2 regions of the Pseudocolwellia antarctica genome follow, and region 2 is predicted to be linked to the other one. Evidence: predicted binding sites of a transcription regulator. Region 2 holds the regulator's gene; the other holds the start of a gene.

Region 1 (15,226 bases), 150 kb from region 2:
CAACGATAGATAAACAAGTCGCACGCACCCAAAGAGATAGAAAACGTCCACTACTTCAAACTGAAGAAGAGCCTCGTACAGTACTAGAGAATCTAGCTGTTGAGCGTAACCCTTTATATGAAGAGATTGCTGACGTTATTGTACAAACAGATGATCAAAGTGCCAAAGTTGTTGCTCATAAAATAATGGAGCGCTTAGACTTCTAAGTTGTATTTAAGTCATGACAACTCTTCATGTTGAGTTAGATACACGAAGTTATCCGATATATATAGATCAAGGGTTACTAGAAACTAGTGATCTTATTTCTAAACATATCCGTGGTACTCGAGTTTGTATTGTATCTAATACTGTTGTTCAGCCTCTGTATTTATCAGCATTAAAAAATACGTTAAAAGATTTTGATGTTGATGAAGTGATTTTACCTGATGGTGAATCAGAAAAAAGCCTGTCAAATTTTGATGTCATAATGTCACATCTACTTTCTAGTGCACACGGTAGAGATTCAACTCTTATTGCATTAGGTGGTGGTGTTATTGGTGATATTACAGGTTTTGCTGCAGCGTGTTATCAACGTGGGATAGACTTCATTCAAATTCCAACAACATTACTTTCACAAGTAGACTCGTCTGTTGGTGGTAAAACTGCTGTTAATCATCCTTTGGGTAAAAACATGATTGGTGCTTTTTACCAACCTAAAGCTGTTTTTATCGATATCAATTCATTAACAACTTTGCCTAAGCGTGAATTTAACGCAGGTATGGCAGAAGTTATTAAATATGGCATCTTAGGTGATTACGAATTTTTTGTTTGGTTAGAAAATAACATAGACGCAATTAATTCAGGTGAACCAGCTATATTGAGCAAGATGATAGAAACATGTTGTCAGCTAAAAGCTGATATTGTTTCTGCTGATGAAAAAGAGGGCGGAATAAGAGCTCTTCTTAATCTAGGTCATACCTTTGGGCATGCAATTGAAGCAGATCAAGGTTATGGAAAATGGTTACACGGCGAAGCTGTTGCTACTGGTATGGTACTTGCTGCTAAACTAGCAGTTAAGCTAAATTTACTTAATGTGTCAGATTTACGACGCATTGAAACGCTAATTGAAGCTTTTGATTTACCATTAGATGCACCAAGTAATATGGGGTTCGAAGAATTTATCTGTCATATGAAACGTGATAAGAAAAATTTAGCGGGTAAATTAAGATTCATCATACCAACAGCAATTGGTAAATCAGAAATCCGTGACGACATTGCAGAGGACCTTCTAAAAGAGATACTGTAAATTTGGTCGTGTACTAGCCAACATTTTTTAAGAGAAAAGTATGTCTACAATTGAACGCACAGAAATGAAGCCAAATTTGCGTGAAAGTGTTACAGCAATTAGTGCTAATGCACGTATAGACTACATATTACGATTCTCGAAACACGCAGTGTTAGTTATAGACGATGATCCAGAAGTTTACACCAATGTTGGTAATGAATTCCTGGGCTCATTATCGCAAGATAATAACGCTGCTTTTGTCTCACTCTCTTCAAAACTAAATGATATTCAAATTCGTTGTCGAATCATCGAACAACTATTTGGAAATACCTTATTCGATCCCGAACAACCACTCTCTGTAAACGTAATTAAGTTAGCTGAAGCTAAAAACGAAGCAATCACCATTGTTATTTCTAATGTTGAATACCTTTCATTACAGTTATCCCATGAATTATGTCAATTAGCGGAAATTGCGAAAAAACTAAATAAAACGATCAATGTTTTACTTCTAGGTAAAGTTCAAGCGGGAATCAATCTATCTGGAAATAAACATCTATTTGAAAATAAAATATCAATATTGTTAGCAGCTAATGGTCAGCTAATCAGCTGGAATGCATCAATACTTAAAAACAAAAAGAACAAAGGCAGAATACAAAACACTCTAATTACTTTAGCTATCGTCGTGCTCATGTGTTCTTTAGGTTTTATGTTCTACTCTAGTGGTTTTAATAGTAACGATATCCTTGATGATGCTGAATCCATTCAAGGTAAAGCAGCTAACAAGAACGAATATAAAAAAGCCTTTGTACAAACTAATAAGATTGGAGATGGTAATACATTAGCTGAAGAGCAAGAATTAAAGCCAGCTATAGCAACAGCTAAAGAAGTTTTTCAATTTCTCATAAATGAAAAGACACTCGTCATAAATGAATCAATAGATGTAGCTGAAAACACTCAGAAAGCAATTGTTGAAGAAGGTACTGATATAGTTATCCAACCTGAAAGTATTGGAAATACAGAGAGTGAAGTGGTAGACACAATCGGAAATAAGTCTAAAGCTGAAGTTAGAACATTCGCTACTTTGGAAGAAACTGATATACCTGAAATTAAACAATCTGCTAGCAAGCCTAAAATCGAAGTATTGAAGATACAAAAAACATTGACAGAAAGTGAAAATATACCACTCGATATTAGTAAAAATTCAGAATATTACCAAAGCTACATAGAAGGTTATGTGATTCAACTTGCTAGTTTTGCAAAACTTGATGGCTACAAAGCATTTTTAAATACACATATAAACAACCCCTTTCATGGCTATGCTAGAGAAGTTAATGGTAAATTTTCTTATATAGTGACCACCCATGTTTATAAGTCAATTCCACAGGCCAAAGCAGCAATCAAGGTGTTATCTCCTGAACTTCGAGACCGTGGACCATGGATAAAGTCAATTCAAGCAGTGAATAATGAAATCAACCTATATAATCAGTCACGATAATTAGTTACAATCCAGCCTCTTAGAAAGTGTTAACCATAAAAAGTTAGATGAAAATTAAACATAGAGCGTTTCTCAAATGGGCAGGTGGTAAATACACACTGTCTGACACCATCAATAAATTATTACCCGATGGTAAACGCTTAATTGAGCCGTTTATTGGCGCAGGTTCTATTTTCTTAAATACAGATTATGATGAATATATTCTTAATGATATCAACGCTGATCTCATTAACCTTTATAAAATCGTCCAACAAACACCTATCAAATTTATTGAAGATGCAGCGCGCTTATTCAATCAGCAACATAATGATCCCGATGTTTATTACGGCTTGCGAAAAGAGTTTAATGAAACAACGGATAAATACTACCGCTCGCTTCTGTTTTTGTATATGAACAGACACGGTTATAACGGACTGTGCCGTTATAACAAGTCAGGTGGTTACAATGTGCCTTTTGGTAAGTATAAAAAGCCTTATTTTCCTCGTGAAGAGCTCGAGTACTTTTCAGAGAAGTCAGAAAAAGCCACATTCATATGCCAAGGCTATCGTAGTGTTATAGATAACGCACAAGATGGCGATGTTATTTATTGTGATCCGCCGTATGTACCTTTAAGTACTACAGCTAGTTTTACCAGTTATTCAGGAAATGGCTTTGGTTTAGATGAACAAGCTGATTTAGCTAATGCTGCTGAAGAGATCATTAATAAAGTTAAAACGAGTGTTCTCATTAGTAATCACGATACGATTTGGACAAGAAAAATTTATGAGCACGCGCATAAAATTAAATCTATTCAAGTAGCACGTACTATAAGTCAGAAAGGCGGTGAACGTAAAAAAGCAGCAGAGTTGTTAGCTTTGTATCATTTACCTAAATCTAAAAAGCTTTAAGATTAACAATTAAAGGTTAAAGCAAAACAAAAGATACAATAACCAGTAGTACAGTTATAAATAAAACCACACCAATAACACCCGCAATAACAAAGTGACTAAATTTTCCCTGTGAGAAATCTCGTTTCCTATTGGCTTCACTTTGTACTCCAATAAAGGCAGCTCCTACACTCTTTGCTGTATCTTTAAAGCTATTCTCGTTGTTTTTATTGCTCATAAGTACATCCGTTGTTTATAGATACTTCAGAGTAAAGCAAAGATAGGCGAAAAAAAAGCCTAAATATTTATTTAATATCAGCTCTTTTTAATATTTATGAATAGAAATTACATCTAAGTCACTGATGTTAATTATTGAATTTTTTCTTACAGGTAATAAATGATTAAACGAACTAATAAATCTAACATGAAGTTTTTAGAGTTGTGGTACTGAATGTTTAATTTCAGGTAGATTTAAAGAGGTGCAATTAAAGTATTTATGAATCGAAGGTGGTTATTCTTTCTGTGCTTTTAATAAAGCTAATAGTTCGAATGAAAACTATAGAAACCTTTGTTGATATTATTTTGATTTTGTCTGAAATGATTATTAATCCTTACCTAAAGAAATTAGGTAAGGTAGGTATAGATAGTCTTAATAAATTTTACTTTAATGTGTAGATCTATCTCCCCAAATTTCATTCAAACGTTTATCTCGACCACAGTTCCAACGGTAAGCATTATAACGTATTGGATTGTTTTTATAGAAATCTTGGTGATAACTTTCTTTACCTTTTATTGGGTAAAAAATACTACTGTTTAATATAGGAGTTACAACCGTTTGATCAGGGAACTCATTTATAACTAATGCTTTAGATTTTTCTGCTAGAGCCCTTTCTTCCTCATTGGCAACAAAAATAGCACTTAAGTAGCTTGAGCCTTTATCACAAAATTGACCGCGAGCATCAAAAGGATCGATGTTAACCCAATAATGATTGAGTATATCCTGATAGCTTAATTTTTCTGGATTATAGGTTATTTCTACGGCTTCATAATGACCACTATGATCACCTTGATAGGTTGGGTTTTTTACTTCACCGCCTGTAAAACCTGAAATCACCTTAGTTACACCAGGTAATTTTTCGAAGTCAGATTCCATACACCAAAAACAGCCGCCAGCTAAAACAGCTTTATCTGCACTCGCTAAAGATGAGTACAAAAGTATTGATGTTGATAAAACTAAGCCAAGTATTTTTTTCATAAAAACCTCTATCTGGGTAATAAACCAATATTCATCTAATAAAGAAAAGACCCGTTGTGAGGATGTTTTATTTCAATTAATAATGTATTTAACGATGGAGTAATGATTTTTGATTGATGAATTCAACCTTAAATGAAGTGGATCAGTCTATTCTTGATTTTATAAGGTATAAAAATGAAAAATATTTAGTCGGAGTAGCAACATCAAACAATAAGAGTAGCTATTTCATTTTCTGCGTATATTGAAAGCTATTCTTGTTATTTTTTCACCCAAAAGTGTATCCATTACTTATCGATGATTTAGAGTTAGAGAAAAATAGGCGAAAAAAAAAACCTAAATAAAAATTTAGGTTTTTAGTACTTAATTAGATTTGATTATAAATCAATATCTACAGCGTAAGAAAGGTATACGCTTGTGTTTGTGTTTTCGTGCTTGTTAACACCAAAAGTAAAATTGTTTTTAGACAGACTTACACCTAAATCGTAACCATCATATACATTACCTTCATCATATGAAGATTCAGTATCGTAATAACCGGCATGAAAGCCAACTTCCAGACCTTCAACATCAAGGGCATAATCAGCTGTGTAATAAATGTCATCAGCAAAATCTTCATCCCACTCAGCGTGAGCTAAAACAGACACACCAAATGAAAATGCATCAATTCCTACAGAAGCATAAATCTCACCGAAATCAGAATCACCAGTAGATGCTATTGAGCTATCGTAACCGTAAAAGATATAGCCAAAATCATAGCTTATTCCATCAACTTCAAAGCCGTAACCAGCATATAAATCAACTTCAGCAGCACCACCACCTAGGCTTGAAGCCCAAGTACCTACATAAAATCCAGAATCCGCTGCATAATCAATACCGCCTGATATTGCTGCTTCATCGCCTGTTTGACTGATACCGCGCCAAATGTAGTTTGATGAAGCTGCTACGTTTGCTGATAATCCTTCAACTGCTGAAGCTTGAGTAGAAACAAGTGCTGAAGTCGCTAAAGTAGCGCTTAATGCGATAGATACGATTGTTTTTTTCATGTTTAGTTCTCTCTATTATTTTATTAAATGTTTCCTTGATATAAAGCAATTTGGTTGCCAAAAATAAAATATATTTATTTTACTTAAATATCAGTGCTTTATTATGTTTTGTTAACATTTATATAACTTTTTCTTTAGTATTTGTTTGGTTTTGGTGCGTATCTAAACATAGTTGCGCACCATTTGGGTGCGATGTTTATAAATATTCTAATAAAGAGAATAAAGATTCTAAATTGATAAGGTTTTGTTTGATTTATTCATATTTGACATGGTCGATAGTGCGTTTCACAAGGAAATATATGTAATATATCGACATGAATTGATGAAAACGAAGCAGAGAAGTTTTTAGTATTAATCATTAAAAAAAGTATAATTTATAATTACTCACCTAAACAGAGTAATAAGTCGATAATAATATTTTCTATAATGGAAAATATTGCAGCTTTGTTATAAAGTAGCGCAGATTTTATTTGCAGGATTACCTATGTCTTTTTTAATTGCACCTTCTATTTTATCTGCTGACTTTGCTCGTTTGGGCGATGACGTTCAAGCTGTTTTAGATGCTGGGGCTGATGTTATTCATTTCGATGTAATGGATAATCATTTTGTTCCTAATTTGAGCTTTGGTCCTATGATTTGTGAATCATTAAGAGCTTTTGGTATAAAAGCTCCTATTGATGTTCACCTTATGATCAAGCCAGTTGATAGTTTAATTCCTTCGTTTGCAAAAGCGGGTGCAGACATTATAACGTTTCACCCTGAAGCAACTGACCATGTTGATAGAACACTACAACTGATTAAAGATTTAGGCTGTAAGGCGGGCATTGTTTTAAACCCTGCTACATCGTTAAGTTGTTTAGATTACATTATGGATAAAGTCGACGTTATTTTATTAATGTCAGTCAATCCAGGTTTTGGTGGTCAAAGCTTTATACCAACCACAATAGAAAAAATTAAACATGTTAAGGCTAAAATCACTGAGAGCGCAAGAGATATAAGACTTGAAGTTGATGGTGGCGTTAACAGTGAAAATATTGCTGAAATTGCAGCTGCAGGTGCAGATATGTTTGTTGCAGGTAGTGCTATATTTTCACAACCAGATTACAAAGTTGCTATTGATGAATTAAGAAAAGAATTATCTAGCATTAGCTAAAGCTGAATCCAGCATATAAACAATGTTCAAAAACCAATTAAAAATTATTAAAGGAAAATCATGAGTAAACCTATTGTATTAAGTGGCTGCCAACCGTCAGGTGAATTAACTATTGGTAATTATTTAGGAGCTTTAAAGCAGTGGGTTAACATGCAAGACAGCCACGAATGTTTTTATATGCTTGTTGATCAACATGCGATCACTGTTCGTCCTGATCCTGAAGCATTACGTAAAGCGACACTTGATGGCTTAGCTTTGTACTTAGCTTGTGGTGTAGATCCTGAAAAAAGTACTATTTTCATTCAATCTCACGTGCCAGAACATGCTCAGTTAAGTTGGGTGTTAAATTGTTACACCCAAATGGGTGAATTGAATCGTATGACTCAATATAAAGACAAGTCGCAAAAATCTGAAGCACATATGAATTCAGGCTTATTTACTTACCCAGTACTCATGGCTGCAGACATCTTGTTATATAAAGCAGATACCGTGCCTGTAGGCGATGATCAAAAACAGCATTTAGAACTTGCTCGCGATATAGCAACACGTTTTAACAATATTCATGGTGAAGTGTTTACCGTTCCCGATCCGTATATTCCTGAATTTGGTGCACGTGTAATGAGCCTACAAGAACCAACTAAGAAAATGTCAAAGTCAGACAATAATCCTAGTAACTTTATTGGTTTACTTGAAGATCCTAAGAAAATTTCTAAGAAAATTAAACGTGCAATGACAGATTCAGACGAGCAAGCAAATATCTATTTCGATGTAGCTGAGAAGCCAGGTGTGTCTAACTTATTGTCATTGCTATCTTGTTGTACAGGTAAAACGGTTGAGTCTTTAGTACCAGAATATACTGATAAAATGTATGGTCACCTTAAGGGTGACGTTGCAGAAGCTGTTGTAGCGCTTTTAGAGCCAATTCAAGAGAAGTATCATCAATACCGTAACGACCAAGCCTTTTTAGATTCTGTTATGCGTCAAGGTGCTGAGAAAGCTTCAGCTCATGCCCAAAAAGTACTTAAGTCTGTATACGAAGCGGTTGGTTTTATTCCTCGCCCATAGTAAAAATTGGTTATATATTCTGATATCAGAATAAGTAAACGCAATAAATAAAACGCCCTCTAAATATAAATTTAGAGGGCGTTTTAGTTTTTTAAGGTAATCGAATAACTCAATTTATATTATGCTGATTATTCTTCATCAATCTCTTTTTTCGCATTTTCAAATAACTTAGCGCTGTCTTTAATAAACTCATCAACACTTGTACTAGGCGTTATATTAAATATTGGTGTCATCAATGTAGCATCGTATTTCGGACGCGTACTAAACTCAGGCTTCTTACTTAATTCAATTAAGGCAGTACCACCAAATAACAAACCTGTTAAAGCGGCTGAAATGATTAAACGACGACGCTCAGAGGTATGAAAACCAATACTTAGGTTAAACCAAAACAAGCAGAAAGCTAAAGCAATAGGCACGGCTGACACTAACCACATTAATGGCCATTGGCTTGATACATTAAATTGCACAAAACGTTGGATAATATCACTTACCCACATCAAGTTAAAAAACACGAAACTTATGCCCAGCTGGCTGGCTATACGAGCGTCATGTTTTGTTAGGTGAGATACTATTGAAATAATGGCTGGCCATAAAGCAAACATCAGCGCCATACTTATTGTAGGAACAAACAGTTGGGTGAAGGATACTTCAGTACCGTGGTTTAAATAAAATAAAAAGCCAGTAATAACCGCAAACAAAGCAATACTACACACAAGAGTAATTGGGTGACGTGCGATATCAATCAAGTTTTCGAAAGGGCTGAAGCTTGTACTAGCTTCAACGGGGTGATCAGGAAAAAACACGCGTATTTGACTTTTACCTAATGAAATAACATCGCCAGATTTAACAATATGCTGTTTTATTATCGATTTACTATTTTCTATAAAACTACCATTCACGGTATTTGAATCAGATACAATCCAGTCTTCGCCATTGTAATTAAAATTCAAATGTTCAGCACAAACATGAGGATCAGAAACAATAATATCGTTTTGATAGCCTCTACCAATGGTTATCGATGTTTGAGAAAACTTGTGTCTGCCTAAAAGCTTATGACCCTTGCTGATTTCTTCAATGATTATTTCCATGTTACAGACTCCATAAACTTCTTAGAAAATGCCATGGCAGAATCTTGCGTAACACCAGCAATGGTAAAGTGACTTAATAGTGCTTGATCGTTTTTATCAATAGAGGCAGCTAGATACAGAATATCGAATAAGCCAGAAAAGTCCTTATAAGCTCTGGTACAGAAAACAGCTTTGTTTTTCATTCCTTGATGCGAAGGCATCACAATATCGTGCTGGCACTGATATTCAGTCACATCTTCTTTATTTGCTTCGTTAGCGGGACCAGCTCTTTTAATGCGTTGTTCATATAAAGTATAGAATTTAGTATCACTCAACTCTTTAGCCTGCATATACCTGAATTCCATTTCCAGAATACCGGTAAAAAAATGTGAAGACAGGTAAGTGTTTTCTTCTAAAGTACAATGTGCAACAGCGGCTGAAATAAGTGCATCAGCTTTATCAGCATTCGAGTCTCCCCAGCATCTAATAAAAGGTACATCTATCGTTGGAATTAAGCTCTCACCTAACTGTTTTAACTGCCATTCATTCGCTAAAATACTCGACATGAGCTTTTCTTGGTTCTTAGTAAGCTGAGCTAGCATTTGTTGTTCAATACTTACAGGTTCGTCTATTTTATATGATGCAAAAAGTGATAATAGTTTATCGTGTGGTACTAAAAAACCTATTTGATTTCCTGACGTTGCTACATTAATCCCTACCACTTTGGTTTGAGCATTTACAACCGGACCACCACTCATTCCTGAGTTAACTGAACCGGTAAAATGAATGCGGTCATTAAAAGATTCTTTCTTTAAACCATTGTAGGTACCGGGTACTACAATCATGCCTAAATCGTGAGGGTTACCTAAAGAAAATAGTTCTTCACCTTTAGTGGGGGTTGTGTCTGAAATTTCGAAAAAAGGCATCTCACGAGTAACTTCACGTTTTACTAATGCTAAATCGTTAATTACCTCAACACTTTTAAGTTCGAGTGCGCCTTTATTACCTTTGTTATCTAAGTATTCAATTTTGTATTTACTAGGATGACGAGCATAGCCGGAAATTACATGATAATTGGTTGCGATAAGTCCATCGCTGGTGACTTGAAAACCTGAACCAATAGATGATTTTTCACCACTGGCTTTATCAATAAGTCTAATTTGGTATAGAGAGGGAGCGAGTTGTTTAAAAATTGCTTCTGCTTGTTCTGTTGCATTACAAATACTACTTGTTGCTATTAATAGTAAGGCGATAATACCTTTCATTTAGAATCCTTATCGTTAAATACTTTTCTATTGTGCCACTGTTAAATGAATTGTCATTAAATATCATTGGGTTTGTTGAACTTCCGCTATCAAAATTTATGCGAATTAAAGCTTAATCGAAGTAAGCCATATCTAGCTGAGTATTTTATGCCAATACTAGTATAAACTCTTGAAACATCAACTGAACCTAGAGGAACTGAATAATTCAGTTAAGAAAATTAACGTTGAATGAGCAATATTTAGAAGGATCATTATCCAATGTTACGCTTTAATGTAAATACGCACTTATAAAATCTTACAAAATAACAGCCAAAGCCTTATAGAACTCAATATCAAGTGAGCTTGAGTGACTGATATTGGGCTGTTGCAAATTGATACAATATCGAATTAGTTAAAGATAGCGGTTAAATGGTGGGTTTAAGCCCATCATTTTTTGATCTATGTATTAATTATATTGTCGAAGACCTACAGATTTAGTATTATTAAATGATAACAATTATCATTCATTTGTGGCTTTTATGACATTATCCGAATTATCACCCAATCAACAGGCACGTATTTGCTTTTTACCTGATAACTTTAATTTAAGTGCTCAGCTAATTGAGCAAGGTTTTGCCTTAAAAACACAAATATCTTTAGCACATAGAGCTCCTTTTAAAGGTCCACTTGCATTCCATTTACACGGAACAAAAATGTGCTTACAAAATGATATCGCCAAACAAATTCAAATTGAGTTAATAAACGAATGACACAGCAAAACTTTGTATTAGCGGGTTTTGCTAATTCAGGAAAAAGTACATTATTTAATGCCTTAAGTGACGGAAAACAAAAAACAGGTAATTGGACAGGCGTAACGGTTTCTGCAAAACAGAAACAGTGCGAAATTAATAACACGCCTACATTATTAACCGACTTACCGGGTATTAGCTCGTTAGCCCAGCGTGATCAGCAAGGTAAAGACTTATCAATAACTCAAGACTTTATTAAGAATAAGCCGATTGATTGCTTAATTAATGTAATCGATGTTACTCAGCTTAAGCGTCAACTTTATTTAACTACACAGTTATTAGAGCTTGGACTGCCTATGGTGGTTGTGCTTAACAAAAATGATCGTAAAGAAGCTGAAAATATAGATGTAAGCAAGCTGTCTAAACAACTAGGTTGTCCTGTTGTAACTGAAAACAGTATTGGTAAAAATGCAGGAAAGCATTTAAAAGAAATTTTAAAAACAATCCCAAAAGTCAGCGAGAAAAAACACTTACTAACGCTTCCTGATGAATTAGCTGACTATCAAGACATACCATTATCATTAGAGCGTCAAGCTTGTTCTGGCTCTTGTCAGTCAAACGACAAACGAGCACTTGCTGTAATGCAGGCAAGATATACTTTTATTGAACAACTCATGGCAGACATTACTGTTGAGCCACCAGAAAAAAATACTTTCAGCGATAAATTAGATCGCTGGATGTTACATCCTGTTCTAGGTGTACCCATTTTCTTGGTAATGATGTACTTATTGTTCATGTTTGCTATTAACGTTGGTAGTGCTTTTATCGATTTTTTCGATATTCTTGCAGGCGCAATATTTGTAGATTATCCACTGCACTTTTTAAGTAGCTTTGGTTTACCAGATTGGCTAACAACCATTATTGGTGGGATAGGGTTAGGGATTCAAACAGTAGCGACTTTCATTCCTATTATCGCTTGTTTATTCATAGGTTTATCATTACTTGAAAGTAGCGGTTATTTAGCTAGAGCAGCTTTTGTTGTTGATAGCGCGATGCAAAGAATTGGTTTACCAGGTAAAGCCTTTGTACCGTTAATTGTTGGCTTTGGTTGTACAGTACCTGCGGTTATGTCAGCACGTATTTTAGATAACGAACGCGAGCGCATAACTACGGTAATGATGTCTCCGTTTATGTCGTGTGGCGCTCGATTGCCTGTATATGCACTTTTTGCAGCAGCTTTCTTCCCTGAGTCAGGTCAAAATATTGTATTTTTACTGTATTTAATTGGTATCGCAGCAGCATTATTTACAGGCTTAATGCTTAAGAAAACCATTTTAATGGGCAGTAACTCTATTAATATAATGGAGCTTCCTTTATATGAATGGCCGAAGCTATCTTTCTTATGTAAACGTGTATGGCAAAGAACACGCTCTTTTGTATTAGGCGCGGGTAAAACTATTATTGTTGTTGTTTGTGTACTTAACTTTTTTAACTCGTTAGGTACTGACGGACAATTTGGACATCACGATACTCAAGACTCATTATTAAGTCGAAGTGCTCAAGTGGTTACTCCGTTATTAGCACCTATGGGTGTGAAAGAAGATAACTGGCAAGCAAGTGTAGGTATTATTACAGGCTTATTTGCTAAAGAAGCACTTGTGGCAACATTCAATAGCCTATATTCACCTAAGTCGGAAGAAGCTGCTGAACCAGACTCTTTTGGTGTGGTATGGAATGATGCTGTATCAAGCATTACAGATAATTTACAAGGAATAGAAGCAGACGATCCATTAGGTACTAGTATTGGCGACGTATCCACTATTCAAGCTGCTGCTCAGGCTCAAGATGTTGAAGAAAGCACTATAACTATAATGCAGGCCGCCTTTGCCGGTAAAATTGGTGCCTTTAGTTACTTACTCTTCATTTTACTTTATACGCCTTGTGCTGCTGCAATGGGCGCAATTAAAAATGAGGTGGGTACACGTTGGGCTGTTTTTGCTGCTTCATGGAGTTTCACGTTAGCTTATTTAGCTGCAACAGCAAGTTACCAAGTCGCAACTTTTGCGGCAACACCTATGCTGTCCTTTATTATATTAGCTGTAGTTAGTTTGGTGTTCTTTAGCATATATATGACATTAAAGCGTTTTGGTAAGAATATACTGACTATCCCTACTATGGTGAGCTATCGCTAAATAGAATTAAGTTGATCCACTATTATAAAATCAGAGTCTTTCTGTACTCAGCTTAATAGTGGTATTCCAAATGGAGGAGTAATTTCCCTGGGCGAACTCAATTGCTCAGGGCCTTCATTAAAATGTCATTTTCTAACGCCTTAATAAATACATAATCACACCTAAACCTCTTCGTACTATATCTATTATTTATAAAACACTTTGTTATCTCTTACAGCTAAACCTATTTATTTTACTCATTGTATCAATATGAGATCTACATCCATTAAAACGTTCTGTTTCAAGACTATTATTATTTCGTTTTCCCCTGTTAAATATATTAAGTGTATGTTTTATATTGTATTTATATAAATGGAATATTTATTGCTCTTCTGTTGTTGATAAAAAATAAAAATAACAAGGAAGCATAACTATGACATCAAACATAAAACAATCTTATTTACCTGCACTAGCTTTATCTCTTTGTACATCTACCGTATTTGCTGCTCAAGTGACTACCGATCCTGGGGACTATAGACCTTTACCTGCAGGACTTAACGTTGCTGCACTTTATTACCAAACGACAGACCTCGACAAGCTCTATGTTGATGGTGATCGTATTGAAGGCGCACCTACATTATCTACTAATATTGGTATCGCGCGTTGGATACATTATCTTAAAATAGGTGATTTTATTGTTGATCCGCAAGTCGTTATCCCTTTTGGACGTGTTGAGTTAAATGCGGGTGATGCCTCACTATCTGCATCAGGTGTTGGTGATCCTTTAGTTGGCGCTACTATCTGGTTATACAACAATGCTGAAACTAAGAATTCCTTTGGTGTTACAGGCTTTTTATCTATTCCGTTAGGAAATTATGATAAAGAGCAAGGTGGTATTAATATTGGCGAAAATCGTTATAAATTCATTACTCAAGCCGCTTATATACATCAGATTTCTAATGACTTTTCTTTAGAATTAATCGGAGAATATACATTCTTTGGTGAAAATGATGAGTTTGGAAACAGTAATACGACCAGAAAACAAGATGCACAATATGGGATCCAAACACATCTTAATTACCATATGACAGAGGCTACTAACTTAAGTTTAAGCTATTACCATGATTTTGGTGCAGAGTCTGAAATTGAAGGTGTAAAACAAGATGATGAATTAGATAACAGCCGTTTTCAAATTACTGCTCAGCACTTCTTAAAACCTGATTTACAAGTACAACTACAATATGGCCAAAGTGTTTCAATAGAAAATGGCTTTTATGAAAACTCATTTATTAATCTTAGACTTGTAAAAGTTTTTTAATATGTCGTATTAATTAACTCATAAGGTTCATAGCATGACTATGAATGAATAGGTGATTATAACGTTCAATCTCTTTACTCAACCTTAAGCTAGGTTGTGTAAAGGATTGTTAACTATGAAGTTGAAAAGGCAAAGTAATAGTTTTATAAAGACAATTTAGGTTTATTGGAACTTAGCTCTTTAGGTGTTAGCATGTCTAAAGGTTAAAATTTAACGGTATGGGATTAACCATGTATTTAAGCTAATACATTTTTAAAAAATGCTCTTAGTCATGTTGTAAATATATTGGTGAAAACCCTTTCTACGTGTTTAATTTAATAGAGCTGAGTGTATATATGATGGGTTCTAAATTAGAAATATTAAAGCAACGCTTTGATGAAGGTGAGTTAAATATTGATGAATATTTACCATACTCCATTAAAGAATCTTGGTTACGATGCAAAAACAATTCGTTAGATATGAAAGGTGGTCTTGAATATGATCACCTTAATAAAAGTCGTTTTGCTGAAGTAAAATATGACTCACGGTTGCTTATC
Region 2 (15,226 bases):
TACTGTTTACATAGAGGGTCGTAAAGGTAGTGCATCCACTGCTGACCTTTCAGAAGGCGCATTACAACAAGCAGTACAAGCGGCTGTAAATATAGCTAAATATACTTCAGTAGATGATTGTTCTGGTTTAGCTGATAAATCGCTACTTGCAATGGAGCCGGAAGATTTAGATTTATATCATCATAAAGCCATTAATACTGATGAAGCGATAGAAATTGCTAAAGCGTGTGAAGAAAGTGCATTAGCTTACGATAAACGCATTACTAATTCAGATGGCGCAAGTTTAGATACGTTTGAAGGCTTTAAGGTTTATGGTAATACTCATGGACAGCTTGTTGGATATCCAAGTAGTCGACATAGTTTAAGTTGTGTAATGATCGCTGGTGAAGGTGATGATATGCAACGTGATTATGCTTATACCGTTAGTCGAAAGTTCGATTTATTAGATGCGCCAGCACTTGTTGGTGTTGAAGCGGCAAAAGAAACTTTATCACGATTAAATCCACAAAAATTACCTACGGGTAAAGTTCCTGTAATGTTTAGAGCGGATATTGCTAATACTATCTTCGGACATTTTATTGCAGCGATCAGTGGTGGTAATTTATATAGAAAATCATCTTTCTTATTAGATTCTATTGGAAAGTCAGTTTTTCCTGACTTTTTAAATATTAGTGAGCGTCCTCATATCAAAGGTGCACTAGCGAGTAGCACATTTGACAGTGAAGGCGTAAAAACACTTGATAGAGAAATTATTACAGCAGGTTGTTTAGAAACTTACTTATTAACTAGCTACTCAGCAAGAAAGTTAGGCTTACAAACTACAGGTCATGCGGGTGGTATTCATAACTGGATATTAAATGCAGAAGGTGAAGGTCGAGGCGGTAACTTTGATAATATGCTTAAGAAACTAGGCACTGGTTTTCTAGTAACTGAGTTAATGGGGCAAGGCGTTAACGTTGTAAATGGCGATTATTCTCGTGGTGCAGCAGGCTTTTGGGTTGAGAACGGTGAAATTGCATTCCCTGTTGCAGAAGTAACGATTGCAGGTAACTTACAAGAGATGTTTAAAGGTTTAGTTGCTGTAGGTGACGATGTGGATATGCGCGGCAGCATTAGAACGGGCTCGTTACTTATGAATGAAATGCAGGTTGCTGGTAACTAAACTATTTAGGATTTGAGTTTAGACTTGAACTTTGATTTAGCAGGAGCTTAACTTAAGTTCATTATAAGTTAGAAATAGACTAAAAAATAAAGCGTGCTCACTATTAAGTGAGCACGCTTTTTTTTCTGGCTAAGTCAGTAGTAGGGTCGCTGTTCCTAAAAAGGCAAATATACCTACAACATCTGTTACTGTGGTTAATATAACACTGCCAGCTAATGCGGGGTCTATGTTCATACGTTTCAGTAACAAAGGCACTGATACCCCAGCGAGACCTGCTGCAGTCATATTCATTAACATCGCAAAAGCTATAACTAAGCCTAGCATGAAGTCTTGCTTCCAAACGGCAACTACTGTTGCAATTAATACAGCCCAAATAATACCATTGAGAAAGCCGACAGCGAGTTCTTTAAGTAATAAGGTTTTAGAGTTACTGTCACCAACATGACCTAACGCCATACCACGAATAACAAGTGTTAAGGTTTGATTACCCGCTACACCACCCATACTAGGTACAAGGGAGTTCAATACAGCTAAAATAGCTAATTGGGCAAGTATTCCTTCAAACATACTGGTAACGGCTACCGCGAGTAATGCGGTGATTAAGTTAACACCTAGCCAGATAGAGCGTTGTTGTGTACTTTTTAAAACAGGAGCGAAAGTATCGGCTTCATCATCTAAACCCGCCATACTCATCATAGAATGTTCTGCTTCTTCACGAATTATATCAATAACATCATCTATGGTTATACGACCTAATAGATGACCTTTTTTATCGATAACGGGTGCAGAAAACCAATCATATCTTTCAAATAATTGTGCAACTTCAGTTTCTCGCATTGTAACGTTTACCGCTTCAATCTCGTCGTTAACTAAAGTTAATATAATAACATCAGGCTTTGCGGTAATGATCACAGATAATGAAACTGAACCTATGAATTTGTTATGTCGATCAACCACATAAAATGAATCGGTGGATTCAGGTAATTTACCTTTTAAACGTAAGTATCTTAATACTACATCGACTGAAACATCTGGGCGGATAGTGATGGTATCTGTGTTCATGATACCGCCAGCTGTGTCTTCTTCATAAGACAGGGCTTTTTCAACTCGACTTCTATCTTGCGAGTCCATCGAGCTTAGTACATTTTGATAAGCACTATCTGGTAGTGTTCTTAATACTTCAGCAACATCATCTACATCCATGCCTTCTGCAAGAGCAGCAAGCTTCTCAGGACGCATACTTTTAAGTATGCCTTTACGTACTTCTTCGTTTAGTTCTTCAAGTACATCACCATGATTATCGTTATCGATAAGTTGCCATAAAATAGCACGAGTTTTTGGTGGTGATGATTCTAGAATAAGGGCTAGATCATAGGCTGGCATCTTCTGTAGCAGTTTTCGAACATGCACAAACATACCACTGCTGAGAGCGGCATTAACTTCGAGGAGTCTTTGTTGGTTATATTCTTGTTCTGCTATTTCTGCCATAAACCCTTCATGTACGAATTAGGTGGGTATGCTCAGCCCGTAATTTGAGTTCAGTTGAAGTAAAGTCTGCGATTATCAATTTTGAACTATTTATATGAAATTAATATTAAATAGTACGTGTTATTTGTATCGGATATGACTGTATTAGGGGCTACTGATAATAAATATTCTATCCTAACTCAATTGTTTTATCAGCTTTTTTCTTTATGTTGGTATGATTGAATTTGGCGCTAGGTGTATAAATAATAAGTATTATTCTTCTTCATCAAACTTGTCTGAGAATAACTGACAAATACTATCAATAGCGGCTTTAGCATCAACACCTTCAGTGACTACGGTAACGCTTTTTCCTTGGCTACCTGCAAGCAACATTAATCCCATAATACTACTGGCATCAGCAGAGTTATCGTTTAACGAAACAGTAACTGATGCATCGAACTTTTGACATAGTTGAGCAAGCTTTGTTGCTGCTCTTGCATGTAAACCAAGTTTGTTGCTGATAATAAGTGTTTTTTCGCATGTGATCATAATGTTGTTTTTCTTATTTTATGTACTTGATATGGTGATGTCTCGGTGACGAGATTGTACGTCTTCACGTTCTTTTCTTAAATTGTTAGCCAACAGTTCTGCAATATAAACTGAGCGATGTTTACCACCAGTACAGCCAATTGCTATGGTTACATAGCTGCGGTTATTACGCTCTAAATGAGGTAACCATGTCATCATAAAGCTATTAATTTGCCAAATAAACTTAGTAACGATAGGTTGGCTAGAAAGAAAGTCTTTAACTGGCTGATCTAATCCAGTATAAGTTTTTAGTTCTTTATCCCAAAAAGGATTAGGTAAGAACCGTGCATCAAATACATAGTCAGCATCTTGTGGTACGCCATGCTTAAAACCAAAAGATTCAAATACTACCACCATAGAACCTGACTTTTTACCGAGAATTCTTTCTCTGACTAAATCGGCAAGCTGATGAGGAGATAGTTGGCTAGTATTAATATAAAGCCCTGTACGTGTTGAAATAGGCTCGAGTAACTTCTTCTCTAATGCAATCGCTTGATCAAGCGCTATATTCTTTTTAATTAGCGGATGTAATCTTCTGGTTTCACTGAAGCGTCTTATAAGATCACTGTCGTCAGCATCCAGATATAAAATGTTTAAATCAACGGTATTCGGTAGGTAATCTAATATTTCGGAAACATCTTGAGGATTGTTAGGTAAATTACGAACATCAATACTTACCGCTACATTTTCGTAATCGTTGATCACGGTATGCACGAGTGCAGGCAATAAATTTACAGGGATATTATCAACACAATAGTAACCTAAATCTTCTAGTACTCTTAAGGCTACTGATTTTCCTGAACCTGAACGTCCACTTACGATAATTAACTTCATTGAGCTGTTCGATCCTTTTTTATGTGTTTTGTTGGATAAGCTTGAACAATTCTTCATTACTTTGACACTTTCTAACTTGCTTAGCTATTTGCTTATTGCCGAATAACTTAGCAATACTTTGTAAAGTCGTTAAGTGCTCTTTACAAGCATCTTCGGGAACAAATAGGGCAATAAAAATATCGACAGGTTTATTGTCTATCGCGTCAAAGTCAATAGGTGTTTCAGTAGTTACGACAACAGCAACCACAGACTTAGCATTTGCCAGTCGCCCATGAGGGATTGCAATGCCATTGCCAATTCCTGTAGAGCCTAGTTTTTCTCTAGACACTAAACTTTCTAATAACTCGTACGGACTATGCTCAGAAATTTTGTCGGAGGCTATGGTGCAAATTTGGTCTAAAATTCGTTTCTTGCTAGAACCAGAAATTGCACAACATGTGCAATCTGGTAATAAGATATCTTGCAAAGTCATAATTACTTCTAAAGCCTACTTTATTCTACTGAGTTAATGGGTTGCGGTTTTGCCTTTGTACTTCAAAATTTGACGATCTAACTTTTCAATTAAAGCATCGATTGAAGCGTACATATCTTGATTGTCTGCCGTTGCATGAACTTCTGTACCTTTTAAATGAACAGTTGCTTCAGCAATTTGGTTTATTTTCTCAACTGTTAATACTACATATACATTATTAATTTGATCAATATGTCGTTCTAGCCTTAAAAATTTCGTATTAACATATTCGCGTAAAGAGTTAGTGATATCTACATGGTGGCCTGTTAGGTTTATTTGCATAAGTTAACGTCCTCTTTTAGTCATATTGGAAAATTATATTAAGCTCTTACGTTGATTCGACGGCGGTATTGATAATGACTCTCTATATTTCGCGACAGTACGACGCGCGACTTTGATACCTTGCTCAGCAAGGATTTCTGCCATTTTGTTATCACTTAATGGTTTTGCTGGAATTTCTGCGGCAACAAGTTTCTTAATAAGCTCTCTTATTGCTGTAGAAGAACAGTCACCACCATTATCAGTGCTTACATGGCTTGAGAAAAAGTATTTAAGTTCAAAAATCCCTCTTGGGGTATGCATGTACTTTTGAGTAGTTACGCGAGAAATTGTTGATTCATGCATATCTACTGCTTCAGCAATGTCATTTAAAACCATAGGTCTCATGGATTCAGGACCATGTTCAAAAAAGCCCTGTTGACGCTGCACTATACAATTTGACACTTTTAATAATGTATCGTTCCTACTTTCTAAACTTTTAATAAACCATTTAGCTTCTTGCAAGTTAGAACGTATATATTGTGTATCGTTTGATGACTTCATTGAGCGGCTCATCGATGCATACTGTTGATTTACAGAAAGCTTAGGTGCTGTGTCTGGGTTTAATTCTACTACCCAGCGACCATTTTTCTTTTCAACGGAAACATCAGGGATCACGTATTGTTCATCACTTTTAACAACACTGTCGCCAGGACGAGGATCTAATGATTGAATTAAGCGTAATACTTCGCGTAGTTGATCTTCTTTTAAACGCGTTTTACGCATTAATTGACGGTAATCTCTATTACCTAATAAATCTATATGCTCTTTTACAACTTGTTTACTTTCTTTAAGCCAAGGTGTAGCGGTATCAAATTGATTAAGTTGTATCAGTAAACAATCAGCAACAGAACGTGCACCTACACCTACAGGATCAAAAACATTAATACGTTTTAGTACGGCTTGAACTTCGTCTAATTCAAGATCTTCAATACCAACACAATCGAGAATGTCTTCACAAGAAACCGTTAGGTATCCTGACTCATCAATAGCTTCAATAATGGCTATGGCGATGGTTTTATCGGTATCACTAAAAGGAGTTAGTTCCATTTGCCACAAAAGATGATCTTGTAGAGAATCTTTGGTTTCACCTTGATAGGTATAATCTTCAGAAGGAGAGCTAATACTACCTGTATTAGAAATACCTGCGCTGTAGCTTTCATCCCATGTGGTATCTATATTAAGTTCTTCGGGGATGTCGGTATTGCTCATCGCTTCAGTCGTTGATATTTCATCAATAGAGGGAGTAGAGTCTTCTGAACCGTCAGTGCTGCCTTTATCTGTATCCGCTTTTGCGTTTGCAGAGAATGCATCTTCTAAATTATTAACGGAACTATCCTGAGAGTTAGGGGAACTCTCATCAACTTCAAGCAACGGGTTATTCTCCAAAGCTTCTTGAATTTCCTGTTGTAAATCTAACGTTGATAGTTGCAGCAACTTTATTGCTTGTTGCAACTGAGGTGTCATCGTTAGATGTTGTCCTATACGGAGTTGTAAAGAAGGGCGCATCTACGTATTATTTATCCTATTAATCATATAAACATTATTGATACTTATTGATAACTATAGCGTAAATTGTTCGCCAAGGTATACATCTCTTACATGTTGATTTGAAAGTATCTCATCAGCATTACCTTCTGCGATTAATTCACCATGACTTACAATATAGGCATGTTCACATACATCAAGTGTTTCACGAACATTATGGTCTGTTATGAGTATGCCGATGCCTCGTTCTTTTAAGTGTAGAATAATCTTTTTAATATCACCTACAGAGATAGGGTCGACACCCGCAAAAGGTTCATCTAATAATATAAACTTAGGGTCTGCGGCTAATGCTCGTGCAATTTCTACTCTGCGACGCTCACCACCCGATAAACTCATACCTAAATTGTCTTTTATGTGGCCTATATTAAACTCTTCTAGTAAGTGCTCTAACTTTGCTTCGCGTTCAACTTGGTTTAAAGCTTTTTGCGTTTGTAAAATGGCCATGATGTTGTCATAAACGCTAAGTTTTCTGAAAATTGAAGCTTCTTGAGGAAGGTAACCAATACCTTTTCTAGCACGTTCATGCATAGGTAATAAGGTGACATCTTCATCATTAAGAACAATAGAGCCTTCATCGTTAGGTACAAGACCTACAATCATGTAAAAAGAGGTTGTTTTACCTGCGCCATTTGGGCCGAGTAAGCCAACAATTTGACCCGCGTTAACGGTTAAGCCAACATTTTTTACAACTTTACGGCTTTTGTATGATTTAGCCAAACCTTTTGCAATTAGAGTAGAGGTAGCCATGCTTTATTGAATATCCTCAACGAGTGGTTTGTCTGTGTTTATTTTGGTTTTAGTTTTTGGCTGAATAACTGTTTTCACTTTGTCATTCTCATTACTTTCAGCATTCACATATTCTGTTTCTGCGTTATAAGTAATTTTGCTACCACTTACTTCACTACCGTCTTGTTGTAATAATGCATTACCTGAAATAACCACAGTATTTAAAGAAGGTTCGTATCTAATTTCGTTGGCTTGTAAGTTAATCGGCTTGCCATCGTCTAATGTTTGCTCAAACGTTGCTGGCTTTCCTTTAGCTATATAGGTTTTTTCACCTGTATCAACATCGGTGATCACTTGTACTAAGTCAGCCTTAATAATTAGGGTGCCTTGTTTGATAACTACATTATCGATGTAACTAAAAATTTTATTTTTTAGATCCGCTGATTGTTTGCTGGCATCAATACTTAATTCTTGATTTATATCGAGCTTTTTAGCTAAAGCTGTAGAGCTAGCTAAAGACGATAATACGAGAATTAATAAGCTACTTTTGAGTTTTTTGGTAAATAGTTTGCACATGTTCAGTTAATGTCATCTGTTTGGTGTTTATATCAACAATTAATCCAGAACCGTACACGGTAAAGCCATTACCTAAAATAACGATGGCTTGTTCTGAGCTAATAATGTTTGTGTTTAAGTCTAATTCAATCGATTTTCCATGAATTTGCTGTATTAAGCTATCAGGATCCGTAGATTCTAACTTCACTCTATTTTTTAAGCTTACACGATTGTTTTTAAACAGTGTGCCTTCTTTTGAGCTAATTTTCCATGGAACATCTTTATTTTCTGGGTATAAGGTCAAGCTCGGAAATTCAAAGTGAGTAACTTCTATACCCGAATAATGTTCCATTCTTTGTGCATCGATAATATGAGAAAGCGCTCCAGTTTCACTAAAAGTGTTACTTTTTAATGATTCAGCAATAAAGTCGGGCGTTAATTCTGTATCTATCGTTTTTATTATTTGTTGATGTGATTGCTTCCATTCTATTAAACCGTAAGCAATGCAGGCTACTAATAAAGCAAATAAAGCTGTGGTGTAAAGCCTATTCATATACTAGCGCCAGTTGCATTAGCTAGTGTATTTTGAGTTTGCATAATTAAATCACACACTTCACGAACAGCACCAAAACCTCCACGAGTGAAGGTGGTGTAATGTGCTAATTGTAAAATCTGAGGGTGAGCATCATTGACTGCAATACTTAACCCGATATAAGCCATACATTCATAATCAGGCATATCGTCGCCAATATAAGCAACTTGTTCAGGTTTTAAATTTAGTTTGTTTAGAATGTTTTTTAACGCAGGTAGTTTATCTTCTTCACCTTGAACTATGTGTTTTACGTTCAGCGCTGTCATTCTGGTTTGCACTATATTGGATTGTCGCCCTGTAATCACAGCAACATCAACACCGCTTGCTCCTAGTGCTTTTATTCCGTATCCATCTTTAGTATGAAAGGCTTTTAACTCTTCACCGTCATTTCCTAAATAGATGCGACCATCTGAAAATACACCATCGATATCACATATAAAAAGTTTTATATTTTTGGCTTTGTTTAGAACTTCATCTGAAACATTTCCATAAAGTGTATTCATTTAAATGATCCCTGATTTTAGAAGTACATGCATATTCATTGCGCCAATTGGCGTGTTGTTCTCATCTACGATAATAAGACCATTAATTTTTTTGTCTTCCATTACCTTTAATGCTTCAGCTGCTAACATATCGGCTGAGGCTACCGTAGGATTCTCTGTCATTACACTCGTAATTTCATCTTGATGAATATCTATTTTTTGATCTAGTATTCTGCGTAAATCACCGTCAGTAAATAACCCCACAAGCTTATTATTAGTAACAACAGCAGTCATGCCTAAACCTTTTAATGACATTTCGACTAATGCATCTTTAATTTTTGCTGTGCTTTGTACAACAGGAACACGCTCATCAGTGTGCATAACATCAGAAAGTCTAAGTAATAATCGCTTGCCTAAACTACCACCTGGATGTGATAAGGCAAAATCGTCAGCGGTAAAACCTCTAGCGTTAAGTAAAGCAACAGCTAAAGCATCGCCCATGACTAAGGTTGCTGTTGTACTTGATGTTGGTGTTAAACCTAATGGACAAGCTTCTTTAGATATTTTAATACATACATGAGTGTCTGAAATGCTGGCGAGAGTTGAATTACTATTGCCTGTCATCGCTATGAGCTTGCTGCCAATGCGTTTGATCACTGGCATTATTGAAAGCACTTCTTCAGTTTCACCCGAATTAGAAATAGCTAATACTACATCATCTTGTGTGATCATGCCTAAATCACCATGACTGGCTTCTCCAGGATGAACAAAAAAAGCAGGTGTCCCTGTACTAGCTAACGTAGCTGCTATTTTTCCACCAATATGGCCAGACTTCCCCATACCAATAACAATAACTCTACCTTTACAATCAAACATTAATTGGCAGGCTAGTTCGAATTCGTCGTTTATGTATTGTTTGATTTCTTCAATAGCTTGTTTTTCAATATCAATAACATTGATAGCAAGCTGTTTAAATTGTTTCATGAGATAGTCTCGTTAATCTAATTTTATTGAGAGAAAAGTAATATTTGATAAGCAACGAAAATACCGAGTAATAGCAAACCTTTTGGCCTAGTTATCCTGAAGCTACCGCGATTTCTACTGAAACAAAGAACAAATAGTAATAGCGTTATGCCCAACATAATCGGAGCATCTCGTGTTGCTGCGTGAGCATCAATATCACCTGGAGCGATAAGCCCGGTAAGTGATAAAACAGCTAAAATATTAAATATGTTTGAACCAATAATATTACCTAAGGCTAAATCATCCTCTTTTTTAAGGATACTAGCAATGCTTGCCGCAAGTTCAGGTAGGCTTGTACCAATAGCTACGATTGTTAAACCAATAACTAGGTCACTAATTCCAAAGGATTTAGCAATAAATTCAGCGGAATCAATTAAATAAGAAGCACTCACAGGTAGTAATATCATACCTATAACTAACCAAACGACAGACATTCCTGTACTTACAGGGTCTGGAACATCACTCTCTGCGCCTAAAATCATAGGATCATCAACTGGAGCTGTTTTAGATCTTCTTAAGGTGATAACAAGTAAGGTAATGATGTAAGCAAAAAAACCTACAATGAGAATCAAACCTTCGATAAAGCTGAAGTTATAATCAGCTAACATCCAATAAGCTAAAGCAGTAACTGCTAAGATAAGTGGGATTTCACGTTTAATCGTACTTGAAGAAACCGTGAGAGGCTGCATAAAAGCTGTAATGCCTAAAACGAGAGCAATGTTGGTAATGTTTGATCCAATGGCGTTACCAATCGCGGTATTTGGATTACCTTGAAGAGACGCAGTTGCCGCAACCATCATTTCAGGAGCAGAAGATCCCATAGCAACAATAGTTAAACCAATTATCATTGGAGAAATACCTAAATTTCTCGCAAGCGAAGAAGCTCCAAATACGAATTTATCAGCACTCCAAACGAGCACCACTAGAGCGACCAATAAAATTAAAACTTGTATAAACATTAACGACTCCCATCAGTTGTGTAAATTGTCGCTGGTTGAGGAGGAAATAAAAAGAAATTTTATCGAATCAGCGATAAAAATTCCAATAATGCTTAATGATTAGCCAATTTTTTAAGCAAATGTGAGATAATGTATTTTTAACAAAAGTAGGTTGCACAGAAATACTCTGTAATAGTCTTACAATTATTTACACTTCAACGAGCTTTTAAACCTGTGATAAACATATTTAATCATTAATTTCTAATGAAGTATTTATTGCGCTGGGTTAGAATTCTAATGTATTTAAACTAATTAACTGTGATGCCCATTAATAATATGTCAGATAATCTTGTTGATATTAAAAACATGTCGTTTAGACGCGATGAACGTGTCATCTATGATGATATTAGTTTATCCATTCCTAAAGGCAAAGTAACGGCCATTATGGGCCCAAGTGGTATAGGTAAAACAACGTTACTCAGATTGATTGGCGGACAACTAAAACCGCAGTCAGGTAGTATCATGTTTAAAGGTCAGGATATTCCTAAAATTTCCAGAAATGACCTTTACGAATTACGTAAAAGTATGAGTATGCTTTTCCAAAGTGGTGCCTTATTTACCGATATGTCTGTATATGACAACATTGCTTTCCCAATTCGTGAACACACTAACTTATCAGAACACCTCATTGAAAAAATAGTACTAATGAAATTAGAAGCTGTTGGTTTACGTGGTGCTCGTCATCTTAATCCTAATGAATTATCAGGAGGTATGGCAAGAAGAGCTGCTTTAGCACGCGCCATTGCATTAGATCCTGAATTAATACTGTTTGACGAACCTTTTGCGGGGCAAGATCCTATCTCGATGGGCGTTATTGTAAGGCTTATTCGTGCTTTAAACGATGCCCTAGGCTTAACGTCTGTAGTAGTTTCTCATGATGTACCAGAAGTCATGAGCATTGCTGACTATATTTACATCATTGCAGAACAAAAAATTATAGGTCAAGGAACACCTGAAGAAATTTCAGCGCAAACATCTCCTCTTGTTCAACAATTTATCAAAGGTGAGTCTGATGGTCCTGTACCATTTCATTATGCTGCGCCTCCTTATCGTGATGAATTAATTGGCAAGGAGCTGTAAACATGAATATATTTCAATTACTTGGCCGTAAGGTTATCAATCGATTAATTGGTCTTGGTAAAGCAATTATTTTGCTTTGTTCAGCTTTGGTTCATATTCCTAATGTTAAAAAGGGTACACCATTACTTATTAATCAACTTTATGCGGTTGGTGTTTTATCCTTAGTTATTGTTATGGTTTCTGGATTATTCATTGGTATGGTGTTGGCCTTACAAGGTTACACAATACTTGTTGGATATGGTGCAGAAGCAAGCTTAGGACCTATGGTTGCTTTATCTTTATTAAGAGAATTAGGCCCTGTAGTTGCAGCGCTTTTATTCGCAGGTAGAGCAGGCTCTGCATTAACAGCAGAAATAGGTTTAATGAAAGCAACAGAACAGCTTTCAAGCTTAGAAATGATGGCTATAGATCCTTTAAGAAGAGTTATAGCGCCAAGATTTTGGGCGGGTTTTATTAGTTTACCTTTATTAGCTGCTATATTTTCAGCTGTCGGTATTCTAGGTGCCCATCTTGTTGGTGTTGATTGGCTTGGTGTTGATGGCGGAACTTTTTGGTCTGTTATGCAATCACAAGTAGATTTCAGTAAAGATATAATGAATGGCATCATAAAAAGTTTATGTTTTGCTTTTGTTGTAACTTGGATAGCTGTTTATAAAGGGTATGAATGTATACCTACGTCAGAAGGTATAGCTAAAGCAACAACAGAAACTGTTGTTCAGTCGTCGTTATTAGTTTTAGCGTTAGACTTTGTATTAACCGCATTGATGTTTACTAATTAGTAAACATAACGAATTTACATTTTTATTATTGGTTGGTGAAAGACATGTTGTCTAAAAAAATTGAAGTAATGGTTGGACTATTTGCAGCTCTAGGTATCGCAGCTTTATTAATGTTGTCATTAAAGGTTGCGAATAGCGGACTTTCAGGTAGCGGAGAAACTTACCAACTTTATGCTAAGTTTGACAATATTGGTGGCTTAAAAGTACGTTCACCAATAAAAGTCGGCGGAGTTCTTGTTGGTAGAGTAAGTAATATTGCATTAGATGCGGAAGATTATACGCCTGTAGTAACACTAGATTTAGACGCACAATACAATAAATTTTCTGAAGCGACTTCAGTGTCAATTTTAACGGCAGGTTTATTGGGTGAACAATACATAGGTTTATTACCAGGATTTATTGATGAATCAGTAGCAACATTAGCACCAGGCGATTTTATTGAAGATACCAAGCCTGCGTTAGTGTTAGAAGAGCTTATAGGGCAGTTTTTATTCGGCCAAGGAAGCGACGATTAACTCGAAAGAGTAAGAGTAGGTTTATTATGATTAAGAAATTTTTAACAGTATTACCATTATTTATCGCGACATCAGCTATAGCTAATGATGTAAACATATCTGCTGCAAAATCGGTAAGCATTTATAATCAACCTGAAGCAAGTGAACGTGTTGATAAGAAGAACCCGTATTTGATGATCAGAAAAGTAGCTGAAAAAACATTTAAGCGCTTTGCTAATGAGCAGTCTGCAATTCAAGTAAAACCTAACTTACTTAAAGACATAGTGAATGAAGAATTGATGCCGTATATTGATTATAAATATTCAGCATATAAAGTTATTGGCGCTAAAAACTTTAAAAATACAACAGAGAAAGAACGTAAAGCTTTTGTACCTGTTTTTAGAGATTACTTAATTACTTCTTACGCACAAGTATTTACCTTATACAAACAACAAGAAGTGACATTTGAGCCAGCTAAAACATTAAAAAATGAAAAGATTGTGTCTGTGAATACTGCGGTACTTGAACCAGGTCGCGAGCCTATTAATATTTCATTTAGAGTACGTAAAAACAAAAAAACGAACGAATGGAGAGCTTACGATATGGTTGCTGAGGGTGTAAGTTTACTTGATAGTAAGCAAGCCGAATTAGCGAGTATTATTCGTCAGAAAGGTTTACCTCACGTGACTGAAATGCTGATAGAAAAAAGCAGCAAAGATATCGTTTTTAAAGACGGAATTAATTAATGACAAGTGTAGATTGGACTTATGAAAATGACATAGCCGTTTTTCAAGGTGAGCTTTCAATTTTTACTATTGATGTTGCTTTCGAGAAGAAAACATTGCATGCATTTCATAATAAAAATGTTGTTATAGATTTAGCGGGTATCAATAAAATTGATACCGCAGGTCTTGCTTGGCTTTTATGCCTAGTAGAAGCCGCAAATAAAACAAAGTCAGAAATAAGTTTTCACAATATCCCGCAAGATTTGATAAAATTAGCAAAACTAAGCGCGGTTGATTTATTCCTTCCAACCAACATTTAATAAAAATGTAATTAACAGTAGTGTAATTACATACTTAAGGTAGTCCTGTGGAAAATTCAGATATAGAAAAATTAATAAACGATGCAGTTGAACTTGATGAACTTCATGTGAAATTTGACGGCTCTCAATGTAAAGTTATCGCAATTGCTGATTTTCTTGGTGAATTAAGCCGAGTTAAAAAACAACAAACAATTTATTCGCCTTTGTCAGAAGCAATTAAAGAAGGTGCTATACACGCAGTAACTATAAAAACATTTACCACGACCGAATGGCAGCGTGAAAAAATGTTTAATCTCCCTCTATAAATTTAATTTAAAAGAAGAATATATTGGACGCATTTAAAATAAACGGTGGTAATCCACTACGCGGCGAAGTAACAATTTCGGGTGCAAAGAATGCGGCATTACCTATTTTAATGTCAGCATTGTTATCTAAAACGCCTATCACTTTTCATAACGTTCCTAAACTGAACGATATCGAAACGACGATTAAATTACTTAATCAGTTAGGCGCTAAAGCTAAATGGGTTGATGATAACTCTATTCTAATTGATGCCAGTACGATTGATCACTGTAAAGCGTCGTATGAGCTAGTTAAAACCATGCGAGCATCAATATTGGTGTTAGGACCTTTACTGGCACGTTTTGGTCATGCTGAAGTTTCTCTTCCTGGTGGTTGTGCTATTGGTGCTCGACCTGTGAACCTTCATATTCATGGTTTAAAACTGATGGGAGCCGACATTAATGTAGAAAATGGTTACATTAATGCTAAAAATGAAGGGCAGCTTTCGGGCGCTACTATTTTTATGGATACCGTAAGTGTAACAGGTACTGAAAACTTGATGATGGCCGCAGCTTTAGCTGATGGAACAACTATTATTGAGAATGCAGCAAGAGAACCTGAAATTGTAGATTTAGCTGATTGCTTAAACTCTATGGGCGCAAAAGTTATGGGTGCTGGTACAGATACCTTAACGATTGAAGGTGTTCCTGAATTAAAAGGTTCGTCTTACTCTGTTATGCCT

The links. Region 2 encodes sigma-54, which starts transcription at its own class of promoters, with help from an activator protein. Its sites were predicted from a motif close to GTTGGCACGNNNNTNGNNT; they were not measured.
Region 1: ACPUVN_RS17900 (TorF family putative porin) is a predicted target of sigma-54. The motif match lies at 5,967-5,985, and genes of this name have one in related genera.

Annotation. Positions count from the first base shown of each region.
Region 1 is NZ_CP187926.1:4,113,384-4,128,609, forward strand. Features, by position in the region: gene aroK (shikimate kinase AroK) at 1-206, shown strand, start outside; gene aroB (3-dehydroquinate synthase) at 221-1,285, shown strand; gene ACPUVN_RS17880 (SPOR domain-containing protein) at 1,326-2,759, shown strand; gene ACPUVN_RS17885 (Dam family site-specific DNA-(adenine-N6)-methyltransferase) at 2,807-3,646, shown strand; gene ACPUVN_RS17890 (DUF2970 domain-containing protein) at 3,663-3,863, opposite strand; gene msrA (peptide-methionine (S)-S-oxide reductase MsrA) at 4,290-4,880, opposite strand; gene ACPUVN_RS17900 (TorF family putative porin) at 5,255-5,923, opposite strand; gene rpe (ribulose-phosphate 3-epimerase) at 6,408-7,076, shown strand; gene trpS (tryptophan--tRNA ligase) at 7,137-8,141, shown strand; gene ACPUVN_RS17915 (FHA domain-containing protein) at 8,270-9,229, opposite strand; gene ACPUVN_RS17920 (S1 family peptidase) at 9,220-10,473, opposite strand; gene ACPUVN_RS17925 (FeoA family protein) at 10,992-11,222, shown strand; gene feoB (ferrous iron transport protein B) at 11,219-13,393, shown strand; gene ACPUVN_RS17935 (transporter) at 13,806-14,690, shown strand; gene ACPUVN_RS17940 (sigma-54-dependent Fis family transcriptional regulator) at 15,026-15,226, shown strand, end outside.
Region 2 is NZ_CP187926.1:4,259,903-4,275,128, forward strand. Features, by position in the region: gene pmbA (metalloprotease PmbA) at 1-1,162, shown strand, start outside; gene mgtE (magnesium transporter) at 1,292-2,650, opposite strand; gene ACPUVN_RS18455 (HPr family phosphocarrier protein) at 2,903-3,178, opposite strand; gene rapZ (RNase adapter RapZ) at 3,197-4,051, opposite strand; gene ptsN (PTS IIA-like nitrogen regulatory protein PtsN) at 4,071-4,523, opposite strand; gene hpf (ribosome hibernation promoting factor) at 4,557-4,844, opposite strand; gene ACPUVN_RS18475 (RNA polymerase factor sigma-54) at 4,878-6,389, opposite strand; gene lptB (LPS export ABC transporter ATP-binding protein) at 6,444-7,175, opposite strand; gene lptA (lipopolysaccharide transport periplasmic protein LptA) at 7,179-7,730, opposite strand; gene lptC (LPS export ABC transporter periplasmic protein LptC) at 7,696-8,262, opposite strand; gene kdsC (3-deoxy-manno-octulosonate-8-phosphatase KdsC) at 8,259-8,804, opposite strand; gene ACPUVN_RS18500 (KpsF/GutQ family sugar-phosphate isomerase) at 8,805-9,767, opposite strand; gene ACPUVN_RS18505 (calcium/sodium antiporter) at 9,791-10,765, opposite strand; gene mlaF (phospholipid ABC transporter ATP-binding protein MlaF) at 11,081-11,884, shown strand; gene mlaE (lipid asymmetry maintenance ABC transporter permease subunit MlaE) at 11,887-12,663, shown strand; gene mlaD (outer membrane lipid asymmetry maintenance protein MlaD) at 12,708-13,178, shown strand; gene ACPUVN_RS18525 (ABC transporter substrate-binding protein) at 13,205-13,903, shown strand; gene ACPUVN_RS18530 (STAS domain-containing protein) at 13,903-14,202, shown strand; gene ACPUVN_RS18535 (BolA family protein) at 14,250-14,507, shown strand; gene murA (UDP-N-acetylglucosamine 1-carboxyvinyltransferase) at 14,531-15,226, shown strand, end outside.